3 regions of the Exiguobacterium sp. s70 genome follow, and region 2 is predicted to be linked to each of the others. Evidence: riboswitches for the same ligand, from Rfam matches in the RefSeq annotation. Region 2 holds a riboswitch; each other region holds the start of a gene.
The links. A riboswitch is a leader RNA that binds a small molecule or an ion and turns the genes downstream of it on or off. The one in region 2 is predicted to bind S-adenosylmethionine.
Positions count from the first base shown of each region.

Region 1: it holds a riboswitch for S-adenosylmethionine, as region 2 does, so the genes downstream of both, KNP84_RS11005 (aminotransferase class I/II-fold pyridoxal phosphate-dependent enzyme) here and KNP84_RS01755 (methionine ABC transporter ATP-binding protein) in region 2, are expected to answer to the same signal.
Region 3: it holds a riboswitch for S-adenosylmethionine, as region 2 does, so the genes downstream of both, msrA (peptide-methionine (S)-S-oxide reductase MsrA) here and KNP84_RS01755 (methionine ABC transporter ATP-binding protein) in region 2, are expected to answer to the same signal.

Region 1 is NZ_JACSLV010000004.1:144,421-154,728, forward strand. Features, by position in the region: gene KNP84_RS10965 (GTP pyrophosphokinase) at 1-96, opposite strand, end outside; gene KNP84_RS10970 (hypothetical protein) at 209-436, shown strand; gene KNP84_RS10975 (YflT domain-containing protein) at 540-863, shown strand; gene KNP84_RS10980 (SDR family oxidoreductase) at 904-1,941, opposite strand; gene KNP84_RS10985 (glutamine synthetase family protein) at 2,134-3,429, shown strand; gene KNP84_RS10990 (peptide MFS transporter) at 3,479-4,972, opposite strand; gene KNP84_RS10995 (MDR family MFS transporter) at 5,117-6,361, opposite strand; gene KNP84_RS11000 (AI-2E family transporter) at 6,627-7,727, opposite strand; SAM riboswitch class I at 7,901-8,001, shown strand; gene KNP84_RS11005 (aminotransferase class I/II-fold pyridoxal phosphate-dependent enzyme) at 8,080-9,255, shown strand; gene KNP84_RS11010 (iron-containing alcohol dehydrogenase) at 9,252-10,268, shown strand.
Region 2 is NZ_JACSLV010000001.1:338,494-348,801, forward strand. Features, by position in the region: gene KNP84_RS01725 (cysteine desulfurase) at 1-1,206, opposite strand, end outside; gene sufD (Fe-S cluster assembly protein SufD) at 1,208-2,476, opposite strand; gene sufC (Fe-S cluster assembly ATPase SufC) at 2,489-3,250, opposite strand; gene KNP84_RS01740 (MDR family MFS transporter) at 3,423-4,637, opposite strand; gene KNP84_RS01745 (MetQ/NlpA family ABC transporter substrate-binding protein) at 4,739-5,572, opposite strand; gene KNP84_RS01750 (methionine ABC transporter permease) at 5,603-6,265, opposite strand; gene KNP84_RS01755 (methionine ABC transporter ATP-binding protein) at 6,255-7,283, opposite strand; SAM riboswitch class I at 7,361-7,466, opposite strand; gene KNP84_RS01760 (thioredoxin family protein) at 7,920-8,177, opposite strand; gene KNP84_RS01765 (PTS sugar transporter subunit IIC) at 8,365-9,417, shown strand; gene gcvH (glycine cleavage system protein GcvH) at 9,460-9,843, opposite strand; gene KNP84_RS01775 (arsenate reductase family protein) at 9,883-10,245, opposite strand; gene KNP84_RS01780 (hypothetical protein) at 10,291-10,308, opposite strand, start outside.
Region 3 is NZ_JACSLV010000004.1:98,786-109,093, forward strand. Features, by position in the region: gene KNP84_RS10710 (SDR family NAD(P)-dependent oxidoreductase) at 1-496, shown strand, start outside; gene KNP84_RS10715 (HD domain-containing protein) at 569-1,462, shown strand; gene KNP84_RS10720 (sodium:calcium antiporter) at 1,671-2,672, shown strand; gene KNP84_RS10725 (bifunctional glycosyltransferase family 2/GtrA family protein) at 2,776-3,837, shown strand; gene KNP84_RS10730 (3'-5' exonuclease) at 3,881-4,447, opposite strand; gene KNP84_RS10735 (four-helix bundle copper-binding protein) at 4,513-4,845, opposite strand; tRNA gene KNP84_RS10740 (tRNA-Ala) at 4,959-5,031, opposite strand; gene KNP84_RS10745 (GRP family sugar transporter) at 5,166-6,029, shown strand; gene msrA (peptide-methionine (S)-S-oxide reductase MsrA) at 6,059-6,571, opposite strand; SAM riboswitch class I at 6,635-6,736, opposite strand; gene KNP84_RS10755 (hypothetical protein) at 6,781-6,942, opposite strand; gene KNP84_RS10760 (amidase family protein) at 7,054-8,457, shown strand; gene rlmN (dual-specificity RNA methyltransferase RlmN) at 8,527-9,588, shown strand; gene KNP84_RS10770 (SMP-30/gluconolactonase/LRE family protein) at 9,765-10,308, shown strand, end outside.

The DNA of each region.
Region 1 (10,308 bases), on a different contig from region 2:
GCTGAGGAGTAACTTCAGCTTGGCTGCGAACGCCTCGTAATCTTCTTTCTCATTCATATAGTCGAGCATGATCGTGTTCATATCCTGTCTCGGCATCAACATCACTCCTTGTCTCATTATATGTAGTATAGCATCAAAGAAATCGGTGTCGCATCTGTTGTCCGTCCCTATGATACAATACGGTTTGGAACGGGAAGGAGTGTCACGCATGAGAGTGAGCCATACGTTGAAATCGACCGAGCGCGAGAAGCTCGAGATCGTTGCCGGGTTGTTGCAACAAGCAGGCTATCGGTCTGGAAAGATCGACTGGCAGACCGGCATCAATATCGTTCGGGTCAGTCGCGAAGATGTGTCGTCTGAATCGGACGAACGGACCCGCATCCAAGGCATCGTCGACCATTTCGGGATCGAGGACTGGAGCGCCACGTTTTCTTGAACCCCTCTTTTTCAAATCGCTGGACGAAATGGGTTTTGTGACTCATTTTTCGGGAATAGTATATTATTCGATTATAGATCAGCGGACGTTTAGGAGGATGAATATGTTAGAAACAAGAATCGTGCGGGATATGACCTCGGTCGACCATGAAGTGAACGGGATGGTGTCAGGGGGATGTGTCAACGAGCACATTTACTTATTTGCGAGAGATGAAGAATTGACGGTGCGGCTCGCTGCAGAAGCGGGTGTGCAACCATACCGCATCACTGAAAAAGGGCTGTGGGAGTCGCTCATGTCGAAGTTTACAAAAAATTCGGATGACCGGATCGAGCAGCTCGAGAGCCTCGGTCTGACGAAAGAGATGGTCGAATCGCTCGAAGGAGAGATTCAGGCCGGGAAAATCGTCCTCGTCTGCGACAAGTCATAAAAAGAGCCGGAACTGACCTCGTCAGTTTCGGCTCTTTTCGTCATTTCGTCTCGTAATAAGCGTTCACGATCCGGCGTAGCGACCGTTCGTTCAAATCGAGCGGTTTGAACCCAGCGTCCTGCAACAGACGTTTCGTATTGGCGTCGTCGAACGCGATATCGCGATTCAAGTAAGGATTGAACACCTTCACCATCTCGTTGAACGTCTGCTCGGCTTGGCTGAGCGAAGACGTCGCCGTCTCCGTGATCTTCAAGTGCGGGAACGCAAGTGCTTGCTTCATATAGTCGAGCATGGTCACGTTGCGCGGCGGGGCATCGTTCGTCACGTTATAGATGGTGTCCGGTTTGGCGTGTTCGATGGCAGCGAGGAGCACATCGGCCACATAATCGACCGGGACGAGGTTCGACGTGCCGGTCTCAGAGCCGAGGAGACGGATCGGTCCATCCGGTGCCCCACGGCGCTCGAGGCGGCGCTTGAACACCTCGAGGGCGCGCATATAGCCGTACATCGTGAACTTCGAGTCGGCCTCACCGGTTTTCGAGTCACCGACGATGATGGCGGGACGGAAAATCGAGACGTCGAGGTGGTCCCGTTCCGCCCAGACGGCCTGTTCGGCGTGCGCCTTGCTCTCCTCGTACGGATTATGGAACGTCTGGTCGGTCGCATACAACGTCTCATCGCCGACCTCGCGTGCTCCGAGCGTGTACGCCGTGCTGACGTGGAAGAAGCGAGGGCAATGCAGCGCCTTTGCGAGCGCGAGCGCTTGTCTCGTCCCGGTCAAATTCGTCTCGAACAGTTCCTCACGGAGCTCCTCATCGAATTTGACGAGGGCCGCCATGTGGAGCACCAAGTCGAAGGAACGGTCATGGTCGGTGATGAACCGCTCGTCTGCTCCGAGGAACGGGGCCGTCAAATCCCCGGCCAGGACAGTGATGGAGCGACGTTCGTCCCGTGAGAACATCGCCTCCACTTTCTCAGGTGTACGGGCGAGGACGCACAGCGTATGCCCACGATGAATCAGCTCGCGGGCGAGCCGTCCTCCCAAAAATCCGGTCGCACCGGTCATAAAAATATTCACAGCGTTCTTCCTCTCTTTTCAGTCTCTCCCCATCATAACAAGTGGCAACGGAATGAGCCACTTTCAACCTAAAGAATAAAATTAGGGGTTTAACAATTTTTAAAGTCGGTTATGACTTAAGGAGAAGCGTACGCAAGGTACGTCATGACAGTGTTGATCTGTCAAATAACTTAAGTGAGGTTTTTTAGAATCATGGCTAATCTATTCGGAACAGACAAGGATGGCAACAGGAAGAAGCAAGAAGAGATTGAAAAAACGGTTCAGGAGAAAGGGATCACACAAATCCACATGTACTTCTCCGACGTGCTTGGAGACTTGAAGCTACTGACTCTCTCTGCAAAATTGTTGCCGGAAGTCTTTGAAGGGAAGACGATGTTTGACGGTTCATCCATCGCCGGTTTTTCTTCCATCAAAAACTCAGACCTATTCTTGAGACCGGATTTAGATCGTCCACGCTACGAGCAGGATGGGGACGAGAGCATTCTCGCCTTTTTCTGTGACGTCTGCACACCGGACGGCGAACGTTACGAGTTCGACCCGCGCAACGTCTTGAAGGATGCCCTCGAGCGGGCTGCACGTGACGGCTACTCGATTTTCGTCGGCGCTGAGCCGGAATTCTTCATCTTCGACGAGAATGGTGAATTTTACGATGAGGCGGGTTACTTCTCGACACGTTCGGAAGACAAAGGGTATGAGGTCCGCCAACATATCGCCAACCGCTTGAGCGAAGTCGGTTTCAACATCGAGGCGGTCCACCACGAAGTCGCACCGGCCCAGCACGAAATCGGCATCAAATATGATGACGCGCTCCACACGGCCGACAACATCCAGTTCTTCAAAGAAATCGTTCAATTGGCAGCCCAAGAGAAAGGTGCAAAAGTGTCATTCTTGCCGAAACCGCTCCGTGACGTGAACGGTTCGGGGATGCACCTCAACATCTCGGTTTGGAAGAACGACAAGGACGGCAACCCGACTGTAAACGCATTCGAAGAGCCGGAGTCGGATTACGGTCTATCGCTCACGGCCCGTCACTTCATCGAAGGGATTCTGAAGCATGCCCGCGCAACGGCTATCTTCACGAACCCGCTCCCAGAGTCGTACGAGCGTCTCGTGCCAGGTTTCGAGGCACCGGTCAACATCTGTTGGAGCCCGTCGAACCGCAGTTCGATGATTCGGATTCCGGCGTCCCGCGGAAGCGCGACGCGCGTCGAAGTCCGTAACCCAGACCCGAGTGCGAACCCGTACTTCGCGCTTGCGTCATTGATTTATGCCGGACTCGAGGGCATCGAGCAACAGCTCGAGCCGTCGGCACCGAACGAGGACGACTTGTTCGAGTACTCGGCGAAGCAGATTGAAAGCCAAGGCATCTCGTCACTCCCGGCGACGTTCCATGAGTCGATTCAATCGCTCAAGTCGGACCGGTTCCATGATTACTTCAACCATGACTTGATCGACCGCTACTTGTCGCTCATCCAAGTCCGTAAATAAGCAACGTATACAAAAGCCCATTCCTCGGCCGAGGAATGGGCTTTTACGCTTAATGAATCCCGCGCATATACTTTTTGATGACCGGGGCGAGAGCGAACAAAATCATACTGAGTACAATCGCTGCTCCACCGATAATCCCGAAGTAGAGCATCTCGTTCTCTGGTGAATAGAAACGAACGAGCTGGGCGTTAATCCCTTGTGCCGCCGCGTTCGACAAGAACCAGAGTGACATCGTCTGGGCCGAGAAGGCAGCCGGGGCGAGTTTCGTCGTCGCCGACAGACCGACCGGCGACAGGCTGAGCTCACCGAGCACGACGATGAAGTAACTGAGGACGAGCCAGAGCGGATTGACGAGCGTGTCCGGGCCACCGAAGTAGGCCGGGAGCAAGATCACCAAGAAACTTAACCCTGCGAACAAAATCCCGAAGGCGAACTTCGTCGGGATGCTCGGCTCACGGTCACCGAGTCGGACCCAAAGCCATGCGAACACCGGAGCGAGCATGATGATGAACAACGGGTTGAGCGACTGGAACCAGGCCGGTGACAGCGTGAACCCTAAAAATTCAAGGTCGGTCCGCTTATCCGCATAACTGGCCAAAATCGTTGCGCCTTGCTCTTGAATCGCCCAGAACATGACCGAGGCGATGAAGAGCGGAATATAGGCGATAATCCGTGACCGCTCGACTTCCGTCGTTTTCGGGCTGCGATACATGACGATGAAATAAATCGTCGGAATCGCGATCCCGAACACACCGACGAGACCGATGAACGTGTTAATCGTGAACAACCCTTGTGGAATCAACACGGCCAACAGACCACCGATGAGCACGACTGCGATCGTCGTATACTTGATTGCGTTTTTCTTTTCAGACGGTGTCAACGGGTTCGGTACGTATGAACCGGCGAGACCAAGGTTCTTTTTCTTCGTGACCATGAAGACGACGAGACCGATGAACATCCCGACCGCGGCGAGCGCGAAGCCCCAATGGAAGCCATAACTCTTTTGAACCCCTCCGACGATCAAAGGCGAGATGAAGGCACCGAGGTTGATCCCCATATAGAAGATACTGAACCCGGCGTCACGACGACGGTCCGTCTCATTGTATAAATCACCGACGATACTCGAGACGTTCGGTTTCAAGAGACCGGTCCCGATGACGATCAACGCCATTGAGATGAACAAGAACGTCAGGCTACCCGGAATCGACAGTACGATATGACCGAGCATGATGAACACACCGCCGAAGAAGACGGCCCGGGACGTCCCGAACACACGGTCAGCGAGCCATCCCCCGATGACCCCCGACATGTAGACGAGTGCGCCATACACCGACATGATGGACAAGGCGACGTTCTGGTCGAGACCGAGACCGCCATCTGATACCTCGTAATACATGTAGAAGACGAGGATGGCACGCATCCCGTAATACGAGAACCGTTCCCAAAACTCAGTGAAGAATAGCGTGAACAACCCTTTCGGCTGTCCGAAAAAACCTTTTTGTGGCACGCTGTCCACAATTTTCTGTTTATCGATCCTTTCCATGAAAGATCCCTCCTTAACCGTATTATCATAAAAAGAATCATTATGTTTGTAAAGAATAATAGAAGCAAATATTCAAAATTTAACGAATTTGCAACGAATTAAAAAATCACACTAAACGACTAGGTTCAGTGTGATTTATATAGGTCAAGCCGTCTTTTGTTTCGCTTCGGCCGCACTGACGCGACGTCCGAGCTGCCAGTAGATGAGGCCTGACACACAACTGGCCGCCCCGACGAGGATTAAGGCGATATGTCCGGCCCGCTGGTCAAAGAACAGGCTCGCCATGATCGGAGCCGTCACCCCGCCAATCAACCATTGGATACTGGCGGCCCCATTATAGGCCCCACGCATATTCTCCGGAGCGATCAAGGCGATGAACGTCTGTTGGACCGGGGACATGATTATCTCGCCAAGCGTATAGAACGCGTATACCGCGAGCAAGACGCTCACGAGGACGAGGTACGGTGTCCCTATGGAGTAGAGGAGACGCGGCATGACCGCGATCAAGATCATGCCGACCCCGAAGATGATCGCCCCGGCGAGCATGACGTTACCGAATGGCTTGCGTCCAAGTTTCGAGGCAATCGGGAACTGGAACAACACGACCATGATGCCGTTCAAGGCGAGCATATAGGCGAACGGGTTTTCACGGTCGGTGAACGACGGCATCGACTCGCGCAAGAACAGCGGCAGCATGCTCTCGATGAGCGAGAAGCCCATCGAGATGAACACACCGGCGAAGATGAAGACGAGGAACACCTTATCGTTATAGAACACCCGTAGGACGTCCCGGTTAGACGGTGTATCGGCCTCGGTCGTCTCCGGGAGCGACTCCCGGATGAAGCGGCCGAGGACGAGCGCATAAAGGATAAAGACGAATGACGCCGAGAAGAAGATATACTGCCGGTCGATGAACAGGACGGCGCTGCCGAGGAGCGGGCCGAGCGCCGCCCCGATGTTATGGCCCATCCGCAACAGGCCGAACGCCTCGTTCATCTGTTCGGGCTCGGTCACGTCCGCCACCATCGCGCTCGCGGCCGGATGGAACAACGAGTTCGTCAAACCGAGCATGGCGTTCAAAATGAGGAGCGGCCAGAACGTCTCGGCGAACGCGAAACCTACGAGCGCGAGCGCGTCGCCGAGGATGGCGATCATCATGATTGGTTTGCGGCCATACAAATCTGCGAGCCGTCCGCCGACGACCGAACCGATGAGGGCCATGATCGGACCGGTCGCCATGATGACACCGACCTGGATATAACTGTCGAGCTTGTCGCTGTAATAGAGGACAAGGAACGGCGCGATCATGAACATCATGACGCCGGTGATCGTCTCCCCGAGGAAGCGGATCCAAATATTGCGGTCGAGTCGTTTGAGTGATTGAATCATTAGGTTCACCTGCTTTAATTATTGGAATGTAAAAAGGGACGCAGCATGCACAAAGGCATACGCGTCCCTACGATCTTAGACATGCCTCGGAAGGCAGGCGAACGTCACGGATTCAAATCACGGAGAGGCGCCTGCCGGTCAATATGGACTTGGACGTGCGAGCGTTGAATGACTGACATCGGTACCTCTCCTTTCTGCATTGGACTGTCTTCTCTTCAAGATTATGATATTTCTGTGAAATGTGTCAACCTAAATCATCAATGTGTCATAACAATTCATTCAAATTTTTGCGACTGAGCCGGTAGTCGATCAAGCGTGAGAACACGACTTGAATCATCGCCGTGACCGGCACGCTGATGAACATCCCGACGAGGCCGAACAGGCTGCCGCCGATGATGATCGACGTGATGACCCAGAACGGCGTGATGCCGACGCTGTCGCCGAGAATCTTTGGGCCGAGCCAGAGTCCGTCGAATTGTTGCAACAAGAAGATGAACAAGAGGACGATGAGCGCCGTGAACGGGTCATAGAAGTAGGTGATGATGAACGCCGGGATCATCCCGAGCAGCGGCCCGACGTACGGGATGAAGTTCAAGACACCGACGATGACGCCGAGGAGAAGCGCGTATGGCGCCCCGATAATCAACAGACCGGCGACGGCCAGCACCCCGATGATGAGGCAGTCGAGCGACTTCCCGATGATATAGCGTTTAAAGATGTAATCCATCTCTTGGAAGATGTCGATCGTCGTCTTGGCTGACGCGACCGGGAACATCGCATACAACAGCCGCTTGAACATGCGGGCAAAAATCTCTTTGTCTTTTAAAAGATAAATCGAGATGACGATCCCAATCAAGAAGTTGATGAGCGTCATCGTGAAGCTCGACACGTAGCTGACCGACGACAAGACGGCCGTCTCGACCCAGCCCGAGTAGCGCTCCTCGAACCGGCTGAAATCGATGGCCTGGGCGACTGTCGCGTTATACTCTTTCAAATACGTGTTCAACTGTGACAGATACCCGTCGATTTGCCGGATATAGGACGGGAGTTCCTCGATGAGCGAGGCGAGGCTCGAATAAATGCGTGGGAACAGCGTTACCGCAGAGATGACGAGAATCCCGATAAAGATGATATAGACGATTAGCAAGCCTTGATATCGTTTTAGTTGAAACCGTTCTTCTATATAGGACAGGACGGTATTCAGGAGCAGCGCGATGGCGATTCCCATAATAATCGGCGTCAGCAACTGGAACGTATAATGCATCATCTGCGAAATCGTATCCGGTTCGCTGATGACTTTCCAGAGCACGAGCAGGATCAGGCCGATCACGCTCAACTTCCAAATCAATTGACGGTTTAATTCCAAAGGTCCATCCCCTCATGTTTTAAATTTTGTAGAATAACGTTCACTTTCACTATGAACGTTTTTTTATCGGGATTCAAGAGGACATGCTCATTTTCAAAAAAGGATTGACAAGATTGGTAACGTTTGGTTAACTAAGTGACATATTACAAAAAGACAAATCGCATATAAAACACTTTCTATCAAGAGAAGCGGAGGGACTGGCCCGATGAAGCTTCAGCAACAGATTGTTTCAATACTGTGCTAATTCCAGCAAGGTGACCTTGAGAGATGGAAAGGTGGTTGTTTGAATACGTCCGTATCTCGACACCCCTTTCCGCGGAAAGGGGTGTTTTTTTGCATAGGAGGACTATTCATGACTGACAGACGCTCACATCTACTTAAAACGTTACCACCTCAACATTTCGTCGGACTCGCGAACGAGGTGGCCGAACTCGAACAAGCCGGCCGCGACATCATCCGACTCGGACAAGGGACGCCTGACCTGCCGACGCCTGAGCCGATCTGTGACGCGCTTCAGACGGCGCTCCTCGACGCCTCGACCCATCAATACGGTCCGTTCCGCGGTCAGGCCCGCCTGAAGCAAGCAGTGGCGACGTTCTATTTGAATGAGTATGGAGTCGAACTTGATCCCGAGACAGAAGTAGCGATTCTCATCGGCTCAAAATCTGGTCTCATCACGTTGCCGCAATGCGTACTCGAACCTGGCGACGGGATTTTGCTACCGAATCCCGGCTATCCTGATTACATCTCGGGGGCACGCCTCGCCGGTGCCGTCGTCCGGGACCTCGTCCTCCGGGAAGAGAACGGCTTCTTGCCGGACTATGAGACGCTCGATACGCAAGATGCAAGACTCATGTATTTGAACTACCCGAGCAATCCGACCGGAGCCGTCGCCTCACCCGCTTTCTTTGACGATACCGTCCGTTTCGCCCGGGAGCGGGACTTGATGGTCGTCCACGATTTCGCATACGGCAGCATCGGATTCGATGGCCATGTCCCGCCTAGCTTTCTGCAGGCGGAAGGGGCGAAAGAAGTCGGCATCGAGGTATATACGATGTCGAAAGCGTTCAACATGTCCGGTTGGCGCGTCGCCTTTGCTGTCGGGAACGCGGACATCATCGAGGCGATCAACACGTATCAGGACCACGTCCACGTCAGCGTGTTCTCGGCCATCCAGGCGGCGGCTATCGCTGCGCTCGAGGCGCCCCGTACCATTCGCGATGACTTGGCACGACTGTACGAGGCACGGCGTGATCGCCTGATCGACGGGTTGAACCGAGCCGGCTGGGCCGTCGAACCGCCGGAAGGCTCGTTCTTCGTCTGGGCGAAAGTGCCTGAGGGTGATGCCAAGTCGTTCTCGCGGAAACTGCTGCATGAAGCCGGTGTCGCCGTCACCCCGGGCTATTTCTTCGGTTCGGAAGGGAACGGATACGTCCGCTTCGGTCTCGTCTCACCGGAACCGAAGATTGACGAGGCCGTCGAACGAATCGAGCGGTTGTTTGCCGCCTATGAGGAGGTGCGCGCATGATTCGTCAGGCCGTCCTTGAATATGACCACGCCGATGACGCGCTCGACCGTCTTGATGACTTAGTCGACGGCCGACGTGCCCACGTCCTGCACGGTCAGAACGGGTATGACGTCGTCCGAGCCATCTTTCCGGCCATCGCGGACTATCCGGCGACAAGGTTCAGCGGGGAGTGCACGGACTCGGAAGTCGAACGGCTCAAACCGTTGGACGCCGACGTGTTAATCGCCGTCGGAGGCGGCAAGCTCGTCGATACGGCCAAACTCGTCGCCTATCAACGGAACGTCCCGCTCATCGTCGTCCCAACGCTCGCCTCGAACTGTGCGGCGTTCACACCGCTTAGCGTCGTCTATCAGGAGGACGGGAGCTACGAGCGCTACGACATGTTCCGCGTCGTCATCGAACGGGTCATCGTTGACTCACGGGTCATCTCGCGCTCACCATATGAATACTTTCGGGCCGGTGTCATCGACACGGTCGCGAAGTTTTACGAGGCCCGTTATTTGAGTGGTGACAGCTCAGCTGACGCCGGCGTCAACACCGGACTCGTCTTGGCCGAGCAGTGCGGGCGTCTCGTCGAACTTGAATTGAGCGAGCACGCTTTTAAGTCGTATAGTGACGACGTCCGCTTCGCGGTCGATCACGTGCTCGCCATCGGTGGCGCCGTCGGTGGATTTGGTGACGCCGGGACACGCGTCGCCGTGGGCCATGCGGTCCATAATGCGCTCAGCCGCTTCGAGTCGACCCACTCTTTCTTGCATGGAGACAAGGTCGGCTTCGGCCTAATCGTCCAAGAGCGCTTGCGGCGCTCGGCCGATGCTCTGTATTTGGAGGCCTGGTTGAAACGGTTCTGTGCACCGACGACGCTCGAGACGCTCGGGGTCGGGTCGGGCGACATCCCGGTACTGGTCGACTCCGTCATGACGGAGACCGAACTGCAACAGTTGCCGGCACCGCTCGATAAAAATTTTCTGAAAATAATTTTTGAAAATTTACAATTATCTATTTACAATTAAAAGAATTAAAAGTAAGATGATAACAACTTAATAGACCGAT
Region 2 (10,308 bases):
GAAATACTCCTTCGTTTGACGTAGCCCTTCGATGAAGCGATCGACTTCTTCTTTCGTATTGTACAAGTAGAAGCTCGCTCGGGCTGTCGATGATTGCTTCAGGAGACGCATGAGCGGCTGGGCACAGTGGTGGCCGGCCCGGACCGCGATGCCTTGCATATCCAAGACGGTCGCTAAGTCGTGGGCGTGCACGTCACCTAAATTGAACGTGACGAGTCCGACCCGTTCCTCTGGTCCGTAAATCTCAATGCCTTCAATCGTCCGCATCTGTTCGATGGCGTACGTCGCGAGCGCCCGTTCGTGGGCTTCGACGTTCTCGAGACCGAGGTCTTCTAAAAAGTCGATGGCCGCTGCCAAACCGACGGCGCCGGCGATAATCGGCGTCCCTGCTTCGAACCGGTAAGGGATGTCTTTCCAGGTCGACTCATACAAGTCGACGTAATCGATCATCTCGCCACCGAATTCGACCGGTTCCATGTTTTTGAGCAACTGCTTCTTCCCGTATAAGACACCGATTCCGGTCGGACCGAGCATCTTATGGCCTGAGAAGGCGAGGAAGTCGCAATCGAGTGCTTGCACGTCAAGTTTCCGGTGCGGTGCGCTTTGCGCCGCATCGACGACCATGACCGCGCCTTTTTCATGGGCGAGCTTCGCCACGTCGGCGATCGGGTTGATCGTGCCGAGCACGTTCGAGACGTGACTCATGGCGACGATTTTCGTCCGGTCCGACAAGACGGCACGGACCGCGTCGAGCGTGACCCGACCGTCCGGCGTCAGTTCGACGTAACGGAGCGTGGCCCCTTTACGCTTGGCGAGCTGTTGCCACGGAATCAAGTTGGCGTGGTGCTCCATCGGTGTGAGGACGATTTCGTCTCCCGCGCCGACGTTGGCGTCCCCGTAGCTTGACGCGACGAGGTTAATCGCCGTCGTCGTCCCGCGTGTGAAGATGATTTCTTCTGGGACGGCGGCGTTGATGAATGAACGGACGCGCTCCCGCGCCCCTTCATACGCATCCGTCGCGTGCGTCCCGAGCGTATGGACGCCCCGGTGCACGTTCGAGTGGATGCGGCGATAGTAATCCTCGATCGCCTCGATGACAGCAAGCGGTTTTTGGGAGCTCGCCGCGCTGTCGAGATAGACGAGCGGATGACCGTTGATTTCCTGATCTAAAATCGGGAACTGTTTACGAATCGAGGCATCAATCATCTTAACGTACTTTCCCTTCGATGACTTCACGGAGACGGTCTTTGACCGACTCGATCGCGAGTTGCTCGACGACCGGGTTCAAGAATCCGTGAATGATCAACCGTTCGGCTTCTTTACGTGACAAACCGCGGCTCATCAAGTAGTAGAGCTGTACGTCGTCGACGCGTCCGACCGAGGCGGCGTGACCTGCCATGACGTCGTCCTCATCGATGAGGAGAATCGGGTTCGCATCTCCACGTGCCTTTTCAGACAACATGAGCACACGTTCCGTTTGAACGCCGTTCGATTTCGAAGCGCCATGGTGAATCATCGATGTCCCGCTGAAGATGGCCGTGGCCGAATCTTTTTGGACACCGTGAATCAAAATGAACCCTTCTGAAGACTTCCCGAAATGGTCCGTCCGGATGTTGAAGTTTTGTTTCTGTGCGCCACGACCGATCGTGACCGCTTTCGTGTCTGAGAACGTGTTGTCTCCGACGAGGTGCGTTTTCGTCTCGACGACCGAGTTGCCGTCATTCATGTGACCGAGCGCCCATTCGAGACGTGCGTTCTCATAGACGACACCGCGGCGGTTCATGAACGAGAGAGCCGACTCAGCGAGCTGGTCGACGCCACCGAAGACGACTTTCGCGTTCGCGCCAGCGAACACTTCCGTCACGGCGTTGACCGTGTGCGGCTCGTTCGTGTTCGAGAGGAAGCTCTCGACGTACGTCAATTCACTGCCTTCGTCTGCGACGATGATCGTGTGGTGATAGAGCGCGCCGTTCGCTTGTTCCATCGTGAAGATGGCTTGGAGCGGGTCTTTCAACTGAACGTTCTTCGGTACGTATAAGAACGCACCGCCGTTCATGAGGGCAGCGTTCAACGCAGACAAACGTTCTTCGTCCACGCGGACACCTTCCGTCATGAAGTATTTCTCAACGAGGTCCGGATGTTGTTCCATCGCTTCGTTGATGCCCATGAAGAGGACACCTTCTGGCGTCGCAAGTTCGTTGTAGACGACATGACCGTTGCGTTCAACGAGCACGTTTGTACGGTGGTCTCCAAGAAGTGCTTCGATTTCAGGCGTCAAGCCGTCATGCTTCGTGAGCTCGACGTCTCCAGAGACGAAGTCCCATTTATCAATCTTGATCTTTTCAACTTTTGGCAAGGCGAGAGTCGGCGCAAGTTCTGCTGCTTCTTTGCGACGGTTGACCATCCATGAAGGTCCACCGAGCGCCTCTGCACGTGCCGCTACTGCTTGTGCATCCAATTCAAATTGTACGGTCATCGTACAGCCTCCTTACGCTTCTGTGTCTACTGTCATTCCAAGATCTTGCTTCACCCAGTCGTAACCTTCTGCTTCGAGTCGTTGTGCAAGCTCTTTGCCACCTGACATGACGATTTTCCCGTCCATCATGATGTGAACAAAGTCTGGCTCGATATAGTTGAGGAGACGTTGATAGTGCGTGATGATCAAGCAGCCGAACTCTTCGTTGCGCATTTCGTTGACGCCTTTCGCGACGACTTTGAGCGCATCGATGTCAAGACCTGAGTCAATCTCATCGAGGATGGCGATGTTCGGTTTGATCATCATCATCTGAAGAATCTCGTTACGTTTTTTCTCTCCGCCTGAGAAACCTTCGTTTAAATAGCGGTGTGCCATTGCTGAAGGGATTTCAAGGACGTCCATCTTCGCATCGAGTTCACGGATGAACTTCATGAGCGAGATTTCTTGGCCTTCTTCACGGCGCGAGTTGATTGCTGAACGCAAGAAATCGGCATTCGTGACACCACTGATTTCAGCAGGATACTGCATCGCGAGGAACATTCCGGCTTGCGCTCGCTCGTCGACTTCCATCTCGAGTACGTCTTCACCGTTCAAATCGACGCTTCCGCCTGTTACTTCATACAATGGATGACCCATAAGTGCCGATGCGAGTGTAGATTTACCCGTCCCGTTAGGACCCATGATGGCGTGAATTTCGCCACCTTTAATTTCAAGATTAAGACCTTTGACGATCTCTTTTCCTTCGATTGAGACGCGGAGGTCATCAATTTTCATGTGTGGTACGTTAGACATTCGGATACCCCTTCCGTTTTCTCGCCATTTTTGGCGTAGATTAGATATATTCTAATCTTAATCTAGGCAATTTTTTATTTCAAGCGACTCACCTTATTATTCATTCTCAATAAAACATAAATGTTGAGAATGAGAATATCGGGAAATCAAGACATTATCCAACTTTTTCCTCGGTTAACGCCAAACTTGCTTTCCGTTCTTTCAAGGCGCCGGTGAAGAAGAAGGCGCCACACGCCGTCAATACGGCCAAGCTTCCAAACACTGGAAACGCTGCATTGTCGAATCCATCAAGCAACACTCCTCCGATGACGGGGCCAATCGTCTGACCGAGCGCCGTCAACCCCATCGCCCCGAAATACGTCCCGCGCAGATGGGCCGGTGCCAATTCGTCCGTCAACACGTCCGTCATCGTGAACATGAGCACCTCGCCGACCGTGAAGATGACCATCGCGACGAATAAAATCCACGTCTCGGTCGCGAAGCCGATCAGGAGGAGTCCCGACGACAGCGTGGCGACACCGAAGAAGAGTGACTTGATCGGTGAGACCCGCATCCCGAATCGCATAATCGGATATTGGACGACAAGGACGGTGATCGCATTGACCGTCAATAGATAGGCGAACAAACGCGAGCCGTCACTGAATCCGTCATGGAAAGCGATGAACTGTGGCAACGTCGCATTGAACTGACTATAGCCGATGATGGCAAAAATCATCCCGATGATGACGAAGCGGAACGTCTTATCTTGTTGTAACACACGGAACGTCTCCGTCAAGCGCGGCCGGACTTTGACGCCGTCCCCTTCCTCGAACGGATACTTTCGGAACAGCGTCGAAATGACGAGTCCGTACATCACGTAAACGCCCGTCACGACGAAGAAGGCGCTCTTTGCGCCGGTGAGCGACAAGACGACCGCGAGCAATGGCCCAATCGCCGCCGCGATATTGATTAAAAAGTAGCGGACGTTATAGACGATGACGCGCTGGTCCGGCTGCGTCGTATCGCTGATGAGCGCGCGAGACGCCGGTTCGAGGAACGACCGCGACACACCCATGAGTACCGAAAATATGTAAAACCAAAATAATTCTGTCACGAGCGCGAAGCCGCTGAACGTCAAGGCGTTCAAGACGATGCCGATCAGCATCAACTGTTTGCGCCCGTACCGGTCAGACAGCGTTCCCCCGAAAAAGCTCATGAACAGACCCGATAGCGCCGAGATGGCGAACACCGTCCCGATGACACTCGCCGAGAACCCGAGCGTCGCGAGATAAATCGCAAAAAACGGCATAACAAAAAATGTCGACAGCCGGGCAAAAAATGTGCCAAACAAGACACCCAGCGTCAGCGGATGAATGTGTCGTATGTTCATCCGGATCCCCCCTTTTCTTACATATATGTAGTGTACTTCTATTGGTGAACCAAAACTACTCCAAATAAAAAAGGCCCGGGATAGCCCGGGCCTTGACGAAATTATTGTTTGACCGGTACGACCGCACCTTTATACTCGTCCAAGATCCACTGTTGTGTTTCTTCTGACGTGAGGACTTCAAGGAGTGCCTTGACGCGCTCGTCATCTTCGTCGCCTTCACGTGTGACGATCAAGTTGACGTACGGTGAATCTTCACCTTCGAGAGCGATTGCGTCTTCGAGTGGGTTGAGGCCGGCATCAATCGCGTAGTTCGTGTTGATGAGGACCGCGTCCCCTTCACCGTTGTTGAATGCTTGCGGGAGAAGTGCCGCTTCGACGTCCGTCTTGAACTCCAAGTTTTTCGGGTTGTCGACGATGTCTGAAACCGTCGCGTCCGTTGTCTTGCCGTCTGCGAGTGTGAGCAACCCTTCAGATTGAAGCATCGTGAGGATACGTCCGTGGTCAGCGACCGACGAACTCATGATGATTTCCGCGCCTTCTGGGAGCTCATCGAGTGACGCGTAGTCTTTCGAGTACACACCGATCGGCTCGATGTGAACGCCGCCGGCTGAAGCGAATTTGTAGTCTTTGTTTTCAGCCATTTGCGACTCGAGGTACGGCTCGTGTTGGAAGTAGTTCGCGTCCAACTCCCCGTCTGCGAGCGTCTTGTTCGGGAGGACGTAGTCTTGGAACTTCTTGATTTCGAGCGTATAGCCCTTCTCTTCGTATTCGTCTTGGACGTGCTCTAAAATCTCAGCGTGCGGGACGTTTGATGCGCCGACGACGAGTGTCTTGTCATCGCCTGAACCTGATTCTGAATCCCCACCGCCACAAGCCGCGAGAATCGTAAGTGCTGAAGCTGCCGTTAAACCGAGTACTGTTTTCCATGATTTCATTATAAAACCCCTCCAAATTTTCTATTTAGATTAAGCAGAACGCTTATCAATTACAGATACGAGTCGATCGCCGATGAACTGAATGACGAAGACGATGACCAAGATTAAGACGGTCGCGACGAACGTGACGTCACTTTGTGAACGCTGGAATCCTTCGAGGAACGCCAAGTTCCCGAGTCCACCGCCCCCGACGACCCCTGCCATCGCCGTGTAACCGACGATCGCGACGATTGTGACCGTGATGCCTGACACGATGGCCGGCAATGCTTCTGGGAACAATACTTTATAGACGATCTGCCATTTTGTCGCACCCATCGACTCAGCCGCCTCGATGACGCCGCGGTCGACTTCGCGAAGCGCGAGCTCGACCATCCGCGCATAGAACGGGGCCGCACCGATGATAAGTGCCGGCAGTGCTGCCGTTGACCCGAGCATCGTCCCGACGACGAGTAACGTGAGCGGGATGAGCAAGATAATCAAAATGATGAACGGGATCGACCGGAAGATGTTGACGACCGCGCTGATGACCGTGTAAATCGGACGGTTCTTCATCATGAGCGGCTCGTTTGTGACATATAGGAGCATCCCGAGGGCGAGACCGATGACGAACGTCGCGGCTCCGGCGACGAGCGTCATATAGAGCGTCTCCCACGTCTGTTCTAACATGACTTGCCAATCTACATTAGGAAACATCGCTTTCTACCTCCACTTCCACTGCCTGTGATCGGATTGAGGCGATGGCCCGCTCGACTTCAGCCGGCTCTCCGATCAATTGGATGAATAATGTCCCGAGGGCACCGACTTGTGACTGCGTCACGTTCCCGCCGATGATGTTGAAGCCGATGTCATGCTGCTTCAACACTTCCGACAGAATCGGTTGTTCGGCCGTCTCGTTCAAGAATTTGAGCTTGACGATTTGACCGCTCGGATAACGAGCTTTCAAATGTTCGAATGTGAGCGACATGTCTTCGACCGCGCCGATCTGCTTGACGAACTCTTTCGTGATCGGCTGTTCCGGATGTTGGAACACGTCGGCGACTTGTCCGGTCTCAACGACCTTTCCGGCCTCCATGACGGCGACACGGTGACAAATCTTCTGGATGACGTGCATCTCATGGGTGATGAGGACGATTGTCAAACCGAGTTTCTTGTTGATGCTGACGAGCAGTTCGAGAATCGAATCGGTCGTCTTCGGGTCGAGTGCGCTCGTCGCTTCATCGCAGAGGAGCACTTCTGGATTCGTAGCGAGCGCACGGGCTATCCCGACTCGCTGCTTTTGGCCGCCCGATAGTTGTGACGGATAGCTATCTTCTCGTCCGGCGAGGCCGACGAGTTCGACGAGTTCTTGGACGCGGCGTTTGCGCTCGCTCGCCGGTACCCCGATGAGCTCGAGCGGGAAGCTGATGTTCTCAGCGACTGTGCGCGACCATAACAAGTTGAAGTGTTGGAACACCATCGAGACGTTTTTACGTACCCCGCGCAGTTCCTTCGGCGTGAGCTTCGTCAGCTCGCTGCCGGCGACCACGATTTCACCGCTTGACGGTGCCTCGAGTCGGTTGAGCAAGCGGATGAGCGTCGACTTCCCCGCCCCTGAATATCCGATTATTCCAAAAATTTCGCCGCTTTCGATAGTAAGCGACACATCATCGACCGCCTGGACCCGACCGTTTTTCGTGTCGAACCATTTGGCCACATTGCGTAATTGAATCAATCCATTTCCCTCCTGACAACAAAAAAAGTACGCACGTTTGAGCAAACGTGCGTACTTTATCGTACGGACAACGATTGCTCTCATCTTCCAAGGTATACACCTTGCTGGAATTAGCACCATTTCGGATTGCTCCGCGGTTGCTGGGCGTCATAGGGCCAGTCCCTCAGCCTCTCTTGATAAGAGTGGTTGCGTATTTGATTAGCTTTATCATAGCGACACATTATTTTCATGTCAAACTATTTTTTTCAGCAAAATAAAAAAAGGTGCCATCCGAGGATGACACAGAACGTAGCACCTTGAGTCACTGAAGGACAACCCATAGATGAACCTCTTTTGCCCGATCAGAGCATTCATCCTTATATGGGGGATTTTTACCCAACCATCACTCGGTCTTCGAACGGACCATGCAATTACGCGACCGGTGCCCCGACGCTTGATTTTTTTGGGGGACAATCGAAGGGAAGGTCCACCTGAAATCGCGTAAGCTCATGCAGCGGTTGTTCGAAAACGTCTTGATGACGGGAAAATCTCGTCCTATGTTGTGTTCAAGTAAGATGTTGTAATGAATATATCATTCGTGAACTTTCTGTGTCAACTGATTATTTAAAATTTTCAGATTATTCTAATCATCCTATCTCATTTAACGAAAGATAGGACGTGCTGGACGTTTTGAAACGCGTACAAACGATCGCGAACTTGGCCATTCTCTAGCTTCAATAGCGCCGGAACACTCATAACCTGATATGCCTCGAGCTCGTTCGGGATAAAGTTGGCATCGCGTTTTTCAATCTTCAATTCTGGATCGACCGCCTCGACGACCGAGAGCATCCGCTCGGCCACGGCGCATGTACCACACATTGGGGCGTATATATATAAGAATCCGTCTGTCATCATTTTGCTCACCTCTCTTCTAAGTATATGAATCCGGACCAGTCGGTTCAAAAGTTGTGCTCAAATGGAAAATTCTGAACATTTCAACATTTCTTGTTGACGCTCGGCAGAAAGAGGCATAGTATGGTCATTAACTTTATCGCTTTTGTACATAACAGCAAACCAGTAGAAAAGGACAGGTGAATCCCCAATGACGGAAGAGAAGCTTACCGGAAAACAATTTTTAATGAACGTCTTGAACGGCCTCAGTCTTGCCATTCTCATTGCCCTCATCCCGAGCGCTTTGCTCGGTGAATTAACGAAAGCCATCTTGCCGTATTTTCCGTCCTTGCAGTTCATCTTAGATGCGACGACGATTGCGATGCGCCTCTTACCCGTCATCATCGGTGTCGCCGTCGCCATGCAGTTCGGACGATCGGCGCTCGAGGCCGGGACGATCGGCATCGCGACCCAGGTCGGAAGTGGCGCCATTCGCATCGAGGAAGGCGCGTTCCTCATGGCCGGAATCGGTGACGTCATCACGGCTGGTGTGACGGCCGCTCTCGCGACGTTCCTCGTCATGCAGTTGTCGCCACGCTTGAAGACATACACGGTGCTCGTCTTGCCGATGACGGTCATCGTCGTCGCGGGAGGCATCGGCGCGTTCCTACTCACTTACATCTCACAGATTACGACGTACGTCGGAACGATCATCATGACGATGACTGAACTGCAACCGATCGTGATGGGCATGTTAATCGCGATGGCGTTCTCGCTCATCATCGTATCGCCAATCTCGACGGTCGGAATTGCCACAGCCATCAGCCTGTCTGGTGTCGCTGCCGGGGCCGCCAACCTTGGCGTCGTCGCTGCCGGCTTCGGTCTCGCCATCGCTGGCTGGCAGATGAACGCGACCGGAACGTCGATCGCCCACTTCCTCGGCTCACCGAAGATTCAAATGGCGAACTTCGTCCGTCGTCCGATCATGATGTTGCCCGTGCTCGCCAATGCGGCCATTCTCGGAGCGCTCGCAGGTATCCTTCGGATTGAAGGCACGCCAATCAGTGCCGGATTCGGCGTCTCGGGTCTAATCGGTCCGGTCAACGCCTTGCATTTGATGCCGGGAGGATTCGCGCTCTGGAACGTCATGCTTGTCGTCGTCTTGTTCGGGCTCATCCCAATCGCACTCGGGATTCTGTTCTATCGTTTGTTCAACCGGACGTCGCTCATCGAGCCTGATCATTACCGTCTCGACTTCGATTAATCAAAAAGACCCGGCTTCTCGTAAAGAGAAACCGGGTTTTGTTTAGCCTTGAATCATCGCTTCGTATTCTTCGGCTGACATGAGCTTGTCGACGTCTGACGCGTCGTTCAACTCGACTTCGATCATCCAAGCGCCTTCGAACGGTGCTTCGTTGACGAGTTCTGGTGAATCGGCAAGTGATTCGTTCACTGCTGTGATTTTCCCAGAGATCGGTGCGTAAAGCTCTGATACGGTCTTGACCGATTCAACCGAACCGAATGGCTCATCGAGTAAGATCGTGCCACCGACTTCAGGAAGTTCGACAAAGACGATATCCCCTAGTTCGCTTTGTGCGAAATCCGTGATCCCGATGCGGGCGACGCTTCCGTTCACTTCCACCCATTCGTGCTCTTTTGAATAACGTAGATTGGCAGGTACTTTGCTCATCTTAACTTCCCCCTCAAATGAATTAGACTCACACGAGTATTATAGCACTTCGCCCCAAACGTCTGTAAACGACTTTTCTGAAAATCCGACAGTTGATTTTTGACCATCTGTCACGATTGGGCGCTTTAAAAGCATACCATTGCTCGCAAGAAGCTCGAGTTGTTCGTCTTCTGATAGATTTGGTAGCTTGTCTTTAATGCCTTCGTTCCGATACACTTGTCCGCTCGTATTGAAGAATTTTTTAAGCGGGAGACCCGACTGTTTCCATAGTTCAGCCAACTCGTCTTTCGACGGCGTCGCCTCGACGATATGGATATATGTATAGTCGATGCCGTTCTCTTTCAACCACTTCTCTGCTTTTTTACACGTACTGCATGGCGGATAGCCATATAGTGTCACCATGTTCATCACCTCTCCTGTTACTGTAGCATATTCCGATTCGTCGGTTCACGTTTCAAGCAAGCG
Region 3 (10,308 bases), on a different contig from region 2:
TGTACTCATCAACAACGGTGGCGTCTCATCACTCGTCAAACCGATGACCGAACTTGACGTCGAGACGTTCAAACAAGTGATTGATGTCAACCTGGTCGGAACGTTCGCTTGTGCCAAAGCGTTCTTGACGTTGAACGAGGGAGCCGGATACGGGCGCATCATCAATCTGGCCTCTACGCGCTCGCTTCAAAACGAACCCGATTGGGAAGCGTATGGCGCGTCAAAAGGTGGCATCGTGTCATTGACCCAATCGATGGCGGTCTCGCTCGCGGAGCGTCCGATTACGGTGAATGCGATCAGTCCCGGCTGGATTCACACCTCGGACGAGTCGCTCCGTGACATCGATCATGCGCAACATCCGTCGGGCCGGGTCGGCAAACCGGACGATATCGTCCGCGCAGTCGCTTATTTGATTGATGAACAGAACGATTTCGTCAACGGGCAAAACCTCGTCGTCGACGGCGGGATGACGAAGAAGATGATTTATGAGCCGTAAACGAAAAAATGGGACCATTACCCTATGTTTTAACACGCGAAATGAGTAGATGGGACTAGGCATGGGTAAAGGATGGGGACGCTCTATGAACCCATCGAAGGAGGAATCGCCGTGCACCAGTTGATTGAAGAGGCGCTCCGATTCGCGGCCGTCCGGCACGACGGACAGTTTCGAAAAGGAACGAATATTCCCTACGTGACCCATCCCGTCGCCGTGTCCATGTTGCTCGTCGAAGACCGGCAACCGGTCCCGGTCGTGGCCGCCGGCCTGCTCCATGATTTGCTTGAAGACACGTTGACGACCCCCGAAGAGATCGAGGAACGGTTCGGAAGTGAAGTGAGACGACTCGTTGAAGCGGTGTCCGAACCCGGGAAGCACCTTTCATGGGAAGAACGGAAACGGATGACGATTCAGCACGTGCAGACGATGCAGTACGATGAAGTGGCGCTCTTGGCGGCGGACAAGATACATAATCTTCGTTCGATTCGACTCGACGTTGAGTCTGCCGGTAAACAAGTATGGGATCGCTTCAGACGCCCACTCCGCGACCAGTCGTGGTACTATCACGAGTTGCTCCAAGCGTTCAAACCGTTCAGTCAGACGACGACGCTCATCGAGTCGTTCGAGACCGAGCTGAATTTGTTGTTTTATGGGATCTCCGACGAACGGTCCGACAAGCTCGGGAAATTGTTCAATGTCATTCAGCATGGCTTCCATGAAGAGGACTGGCTCCAAGAGACGTCGACGCTCTGTCAGACCGCCTATGAGTTGAATGAGACGATGCGCGAAGGCTATCGACAAGGCACGGACGTCAATCAACCGGAGCTTGATGGCTTGTCCGCACAATTGAAAAAAGCAGGGCTATGGGAACGTTTACCGCTCCCGATGCTCCAAGCGATTGATGAACTGTCCTACCGGACGGCGATGCCAGTCGATGACGTCGTCGCCCATTTAAGGTTCAATTGATTGTCAAATGACCTTCAACGTGATATATTCGTCGTGAACATAAGAGGGGGAGTAGCGACCACAACCGTGGTCGGTGGGTCGTCATTACGGTGCAATGCACTCGGTCCACCGAGCTTCTTACCAAGTCCGCAAGACCTTTTTATGGATGCTTTTTTGGCGTCCATAAAGAGGTCTTTTTGAATTCATGAAAAAGGGGAGACTTATTCAAATGGTATTTATTTATTTCATCTTGGCCGCAGCCATCACCGTTTACGCTGCCATGAAACTCTCGACTTACGCTGACGTCATCAGTGAGAAGTCGACGATGAGCGGGATGCTCGTCGGGACGGTATTGCTGGCCGGTGCGACATCGCTGCCGGAAGTGACGACGAGCGTCTCGGCCGTCATGATCAACAACCCGGATATCGCCATCGGGAACATGCTCGGATCGAACTTGTTCAACATTTTCATCTTGGCGATGTTCGATCTCTTCTATCGTCAGAAACGCTTGTTCAATGAAGCGAGCCGAGATCATCTCTATACGGCCGGTCTCGGGCTCATGTTGACGCTCGTCACGATGATTGCTCTCATCGTGCGCATCGATTTCACGGTTCTCGGCATCGGAATCGACGCCTTATTGATCGCGGCATTGTACGGGATTGGGATTTACTATATCGGAAAACGTCCGCAACAACCTGCCGTCGAGCGTGAGGCTGCCCACGAGACGGTACAAGAAGTCGGCGCGAGTGCGACGAGCTCGATCACGGTCAAACGTGCAGTCATCGGCTTCATCATCGCCGCGCTCGTCATCATGGCGGCCGGAACGGCGCTATCGGTGTTAGGTGATCAAATCGCCGTCGTCACCGGCCTCGGTTCGAGCTTCGTCGGCAGCTTCTTGATTGCCGCGACGACCTCGCTCCCGGAAGCAGTGGCTGTCTTCGTCGCCTTGAAGCTTGGAAACGTCAACTTGGCGTTCGGTTCGATTTTGGGGAGCAACATCTTCAACATGCTCATCATCGCCATGTCTGACGTATTTTACCAAAACGGCTCGATTTTGGCCGACGTAGCTGCGTCTCACTTGGTGACGGCAATCGGAATCACGATTTTGTCGGTGTTGGTCATGTACACGCTTCTTCGCAAAGATGTGACGTCGAAACTGCGTTACATCTTGCCATCGGCGCTTGTCGTGCTCGTCTACTTTGCTTCGTCTTACTTCATCTTCATCGGTTAATCTGGCACGGTGTCCTCCGAGACACCGTGTTTTTTTGTTTACCGCGGTCCGAGGAATCACTTTTCATCGTCTTGGGTATAGAAGGAGGGAAGGAGGGGTGGCGATGCAAATGCATTCCGTAGAACGTTTAGATGAGTATGTCGTTTTAATCCCAGCCTATAATCCGGATCAAGCGCTCGTCACACTTGTGCGCGAGCTGAAAGAGACGGGATTTGTCCATGTCATCGTCGTGAACGATGGGAGTGTCGAGACATCCCAAACTGTCTTCGATGAGGTCGGGAAGTGGGTGACGACTGTTCTCGTCCATGAATGGAATCAAGGCAAGGGTGCGGCGTTGAAGACGGGGATTCGTCACGTCGTCGAACGATTCCCCGGTACGCATGGTGTCATCACCGTCGATGCGGACGGACAACATCTGCCGGAGGATGTAAAAAGCTTGTATGAAGCAGGGGTTCAACGGCCGCACCATCTGGTCATGGGCTGTCGTGATTTTTCTGGTGCGCATATTCCGTTCCGAAGCCGATTCGGGAACCAGATGACACGTGGTGTCATGCTCGTCGGCAGCGGGCTTCGACTGAAAGACACCCAGACCGGTCTGCGGGCCGTTCCGTTGCGCTATGCGGAACAGTTGCTCGACGTGCCCGGGAACCGCTATGAGTTCGAGATGAACATGTTGACGTTCACGAAACGTTGGCAAGTCCCGATTCAACAGATTCCGATTCAAACCGTGTATGTGGCCGAGAACGCCTCATCCCATTTTCGCCCGGTCATCGACTCGATTCTGATTTATCGCATGTTTTTAGCCTATTCGTTATCCTCGGTCGCCTCATTTTTATTAGATATCGGCGCCTATGCCTTGTTCATTTTTTTATTGAATCCGTGGTTTGAGACGACCCATGTCTTGATTGCGACGGTATTGGCCCGCATCATCTCGTCCTTATTCAATTACGTGGTGAATCGAAAAGTCGTATTCGACTCGAAAGCGAGACGGGCGATGCCGAAATACTTCGGTCTCGTCGGCTTGCAGATGGCGTTGTCGGCCGGTCTCGTCTATGTATTGTTCCTGTTGTTTCGGGACGGGGAAGTGTGGATTAAAGTGCTCGTCGACAGCCTTTTGTTCGTCGTCAGTTATTACGTCCAAAAAAGATGGATCTTTAAACGGTGACAGGCCAAGACGATTGTCTTGGCCTGTCTGGCATGCTTATGGGTCAATAGGCGAGCTTCCCGAGCTTGACCGATGTATAGCGGTGCAGTTCACGCGGGTCATGAATCCCGGTCTTCTGCATCATATCGCGCATAAGCAACGCGCAGACACGGGCATCTTCAGCCGCATCGTGATGGATGAACGGGACGTTCAAATATTCCGCCATCGTGTTCAGCTTGTGATTCGGCAGTCCAGGATACAGTTTTCGCGACAGCTTGACGGTACAGCCGTACTCGATCGTCGGAAACGTATATAAATCATATTTGGCGATCGCTTTCTTGAAAGCGCCCATATCGAATGAGGCGTTGTGCGCCATGACGAGGTCGACATCCCGCAGCGTCGGATAGAGCTGTTCAAGCACCTCGGGTAAGGCTGGGGCGTCCCAGACGTCGCTCGGCCGGATGCCGTGGACGCGGATATTGCCTGCGTCAAAGTCTTCTTCTGGATTGACGAGTAGTTGGTTCGTCTCGATGATTTCACCGTCGACGAGTAGGCTCCAGCCGACAGAGCAGATGCTGCGACTATCGCGGTTGGCCGTCTCGACGTCGATGGCAAGAATTGAATGTGACATAATCGGTCCCTTTCTCATAAAACAAGTATAAAAAAAGTCTAACATATCGTTAGACTAAAAAGCGATTATGCGGCCACGAGGTTGCGACACGCCTCGGCACAGCGGAGACACGCTTCGGAACAACGTTGGCAATGGTCATGCAAATGGCGGCCACATTCGACGGCGCACGTGTCGCACACCTGGGCGCAGAGTGCAGCAATCGGTTTGGTGAAAGCCGAATCGGTCTCGAGCGCGTTCAAGGCGAGCGCACACACTTCCGAACATTCTTTCGTCAGCCGGATACACTCGGCGACCATCAATAAATCCTCTTCTTGTAAACATTTTGAGAAACAGTGATTGCTTGCCCGCATACAGTCGATGACGGCTAAAATGGTCTCTTCGACAGAGGCACGATCCATAGTAAGTCCCCCTTAGAATAATGATGTCTTACAATCATTACCCGCTACCAGGTGACTTAAACCGGGCGGAGACGCAAAAAAGTCACCCCTCAAATGAGTGGTGACTTCCATAATGGAGCATAGCGGGCTCGAACCGCTGACCTCCACGCTGCCAGCGTGGCGCTCTCCCAGCTGAGCTAATGCCCCGTTCGAAAATTATTATATCATCCTAGTAAAACATTTGGCAATGGGTATTTTTAAATTTTTTTGAACAAAGTTTAATCGAGCGTAAACGTGGGAAAATCATGGGTAATGTTATTCTACGAAAGCAGGTGTTATCTATGGAAATGATTTTACTCGCACTCTTACCTGCCTTGATGTGGGGGAGTATCCCACTCATCGTCTCGAAAGTCGGCGGCAAGCCGATTCAACAGTTAATCGGGACGACGATTGGGGCGATGGTGATGGCGGTCATCATCGCACTCGTCTTCAATCCGGAGTTCACGACGCTCGCAATCGTGACCGGCTTCATCTCTGGTGTGTTCTGGGCACTCGGGCAATATTTACAGTTCCAGTCGTTTCAAATTTTAAGTGTATCGAAAGCGATGCCGATCAGCACTGGGATGCAACTCGTCGGGACGTCGTTGTTCGGGGTCATCGTGCTCGGAGATTGGAAGACGACGACCGAGTTGTGGCTCGGCTTTTCTGCGCTCGTGTTGATTATCATCGGGGCGGCACTGACGTCATACCAACAACAAAAAGATGGCGATAGCAGCGGCGCCTTGAAGAAAGGTTTGCTCGTCCTGCTCGTGTCGAGTATCGGTTATGTGACGTATGCCGTCCTGACGAACTATTTCGAGGTCGACGGCATCACGGCCATCTTGCCGCAATCGGTCGGGATGTTCATCGCGGCGCTATTGTTCAGCCTGCGTGAGAAAGATGTGAAGAAGTTCGACCCGAAGACGTTCAAAAACATTTTGGCCGGTCTCGCTTGGGGGATCGGGAACTTCGGGCTGTTCGTGTCAAGCGGTGAGGTCGGCATCGCGACGTCGTTCGCCTTGTCCCAATTGAACGTCGTCGTGGCGACGCTCGGCGGGATTTATCTATTGAAAGAAGAGAAGACGACGAAAGAACGGGTCTTCGTCTTTATGGGAATCGGGCTCATCGTCGTGGCCGGATTCATGCTCGGGATTGCCAAGAGCTAAAAAGACGGGTCAGACGACCCGTCTTTTGTTTACCAGGCTTGCTCGATGAATGCGTCGCGCCCAGATTTCTTCCGGTCCTCTTTATAGTGGGCCGGATTTTTTTTATGGAAGTCTTGATGATATTCCTCGGCCGGATAGAACGTGTCGGCCGGTAGAATCTTCGTGACAATCGGCTGTTTGAAGCGTCCGCTCGCCGCGAGCGCGTCGCGACTCTGTTCTGCTTTCACGCGTTGGTCTTCCGTATGATAGAAGATGGCCGGCGCATATTGGCTGCCGCGGTCTTGGAACTGGCCGCCGTCATCGGTCGGGTCGGTTTGAATCCAATATAGTTCGAGCAGTCGTTCATAAGCGAATAGCGTCGGGTCGAACGTGATCTCGACGACCTCATAGTGTCCCGTCGTCCCTGTTTTCACTTGTTCATACGTCGGGTCATCGACGTGACCTCCCGTATAACCGGATACGATTGACTCGATGCCAGGTTGTTCCTCGAACGGCGTCACCATGCACCAAAAACAGCCGCCTGCGAATGTTGCTTTTTCCATTAGTAATTCCCCCTCGATCAATTTCCAAAAAAAAGCGCTCATGTCATCGACATGAGCGCTCTGTCATATCGGCCAAGGCAAACTGCCTTGCTGGAAGTAGCACCTTGCCGAAGCAGGTTGCTGTGAAGTCATAGAGCCAGGTCTCTCGTTCACTCGAGATATCGATATGTAGTTGGTGAGAGCATCATACCATCAGATTTGAAGCGGCGTCAACGGTTTGGTTTGCGTCGAAGTTGGACCAAGGTGGTGCCGAGAATCAAGATGACGAGGACGATGGAGAGCGGTAGCGTATACGGAGCGTCCCCGGCATATAGCTGTAAGAAGAACAAGGCAAAGACGGACAATAAGACGAGTACGTACGAACGGTTCATAGTAACCTCCCTTTTCTTTCAGTGTACCAAGTTACATATTCGTTGGCGAACGAAAACAGGAAATCATGTGGCGATAGCGAATACCATCGAGTGACCAAAGGAGGAATCTATATGACTGAACCAAACACATGTTTCGAACTCGATATCGAGACCGCCCATCGCGGATATAAAGAAGGAACGTTCACGGCGCGTGACGTGACGGCCTATTATTTGACTCGAATCGCCCAGTTGAACGATAAGCTGAGAGCGGTCATTCAAGTGAACCCGGACGCCTTGTTCGAGGCCGAGGCGGCGGATCGCGCCTATCAACGAGGTGAGCGATTACCGTTGCTCGGCATCCCGGTGCTGATCAAAGACAATGTTGAGACGGCGGGATTGATGAAGACGACGGCCGGGGCCGTCGCCCTCGCGCATCACTTCGCCGGCCGGGACGCCCATCTCGTCCAAAGCTTGCGCGCGAGCGGGGCCATCATCCTCGGGAAAGCGAACTTGTCCGAATGGGCCAACTTTTTGACCGAGGGCATGCCGAACGGCTGGAGTGGGGTCGGTGGCCAGACGCTCAATCCATATGGGGACAAGCTCGATGTCGGAGGGTCGAGTTCAGGTTCGGCGTCAGCGGTCGCGGCCAACTTGACGTTGCTTGCCGTCGGCAGCGAGACGAGCGGCTCGATTATTCACCCGAGCGTCCATAACGGAATCGTTGGCATCAAACCGACCGTCGGGTTGATTAGCCGCAGCGGCATCATTCCGATCTCCCGGTCGCAGGACACGGCCGGCCCTATGGCACGGACACTCCGGGATGCGGTGCTCGCCCTTGAGACGATGGTCGGGGAAGATCCCGCTGACCCAGCAACGACGCATCTTCCGGCCGGTCCGCCTTACCGGACTTGTCTTGATGAGCGGCAAGCAGTCGGGATGCGTGTCGGCGTCGTCAAGACCGATTTGTCTGAAGAAGAGCAGGTGCTCTACGACGAAGCGATCGCATTGCTGAAACAGAGCGGCATCGAGGTCGTCACCGTCGAACTGCCGTCGAAAGCAGGGCTCGACCAAGGGGATATCCTGTATCATGAGTTCAAGCTCGGAATCGAGGCGTATCTCGCCTCGACGAAGCTCCCGTATGAGACGTTGTCGGATTTGATTAACTGGAACAACAGTCATCCGGAGACGATTCCGCACGGACAGAAGACGTTCGAGAAAGCGAACGAACAATCGGGTCGCTTGATTGAGGACGCCTATTTGATGCGCCGCCTCGACGACGTCTATCACGCCAAGACGGACGGCATCGACCGATTGTTGGCCGAGCAGGAACTTCATGCGCTCGTCTTGCCGCATGACCACAATTATGACATGGCGGCGAAAGCCGGCCATCCGACCGTCACGATCCCGTATCGCTTGAAGGCGAGCGGGGCCCCGTTCGGTCTATCGTTCACCGGGACGAGCTATGCCGAACGCGACTTGATTCGTCTCGCCTATGCGTTCGAGCGTCACGTGACACGTCCCGTCCCACCGTTATAAGAACGTTGCACCGGTCGTCCACGTCCGCTACAATGGTACGTATGCGGATTGAAGAAAGGACAGATAGCAATGAAACCATCTATATACGGGCTGACATTTGATCAGCTGACGGAAGCGTGCGTCTCTTGGGGATACAGCGCCTTCCACGCTAGACAAATCTGGGACTCGCTCTATATCGACCGAGTCAAACACATCGAGGAGATCTCGGTACGGGCCGAGGTACGTGAGGCGCTCGCCGCCGAATACGTCATCTCGACGCAAGACCTGTTCGTCAAACAAGAAGCGGGCGACGGTACGGTCAAATTTTTACTTAAATTGCATGATGGACACTATATCGAGACGGTGCTCATGCGTCACAAATACGGACGTTCGGTCTGTGTGACGACGCAAGTCGGCTGCAACATCGGCTGTAGCTTCTGTGCGAGCGGTCTCTTGAAGAAGACGCGCGATTTGACGGCCGGCGAAGTCGTCGAACAGATCATGACCGTGCAACATTATTTGGACGAGGTCGGGGAAGGTGCCCGCGTCAGTCATATCGTCGTCATGGGAATCGGGGAACCGTTCGATAACTTCGATAACTTGGTCGATTTCCTCCGTGTCGTCAAAGACGAACGCGGACTCGCCATCGCACCGCGTAAAATCAACGTGTCGACGAGCGGTCTCGCCGACAAGATTTACAAATTCGCGGACCTCGATCTTCGCATCAATTTGGCGCTGTCACTCCACGCCCCGAACGATGCGTTGCGGACGCAAATCATGAAAATCAACCGGGCGTTCCCGCTCGACAAGCTCATGCCGGCCATCCGTTATTACGTCGAGAAGACGAACAAACGCATCACGTTCGAATATATTCTCTTATCGAAAGTGAACGATTTGCCGGAGCACGCCGAGGAACTCGCCGACTTGATTGACGATATTAAAGACAAGTCATACGTCAACTTGATTCCGTACAATCCGGTCAACGAGCATATTCAGTATGAGCGGAGCACGTCTGAGGACATCATGGCGTTTTATGACGTCTTGAAGAAGCGGGGCATCAATACCGGTGTCCGTCTCGAGCACGGGACTGATATCGATGCGGCCTGTGGCCAGTTGCGCAGCAAGCATATGAATGTCGAAGGCGCAAAATGACAGAGACTCCTTGAATCTCATGATTCAAGGAGTTTTTTTGTCTTCTGCCCTAGAAGGATGCCGGCCCGGTTCAATATTTTTCTTCCGAGCGGTTGCTATTTTGGGAAATGTTGAATAGAGATTGCCCCCTCAGGGAATAGTCACTTGAAATCAATGTAGAGAGTGGAGGCAATTCAATGGAGACAGTAAACGCTGCGTTATGGATTCGAGTTCGAAATACGCTTGGGGAAGGCCCGTGTTGGGATGCGGAACTGAAACGCTTCTATTGGGTCGATATCGAGGGACATACACTTTGGTGGTACGATGAGAAGGAAGATGAATTGTCGTCGTTCGATATGGGACAACAGATCGGGTTCGCGGTCCCGAAAGTGACGGACGGCGTCGTCGTCGGCTTGAAAGACGGGATTTATGAGTGGGACGAGACGTCAAAAGAGCTCGATAAAATCGTCGAACTCGACGACCCGGAAGGAAAGCTCCGCTTCAATGACGGCAAAGCCGACCCGTACGGACGCATCTTCGCCGGCACGCTCCATCTTGAAGACGAGGCGGAACAAGCGACGCTATACCGCCTGAATCGCGACGGCACGACCGAGGTCATGTTGAGCGAGTTGACATTATCGAACGGACTGACATGGTCACCCGACCATTCGACGTTCTATCATATCGATACACCGACCGAGACGGTCCGTAAATACGCCTTTGACTTGAAGACGGGGACGC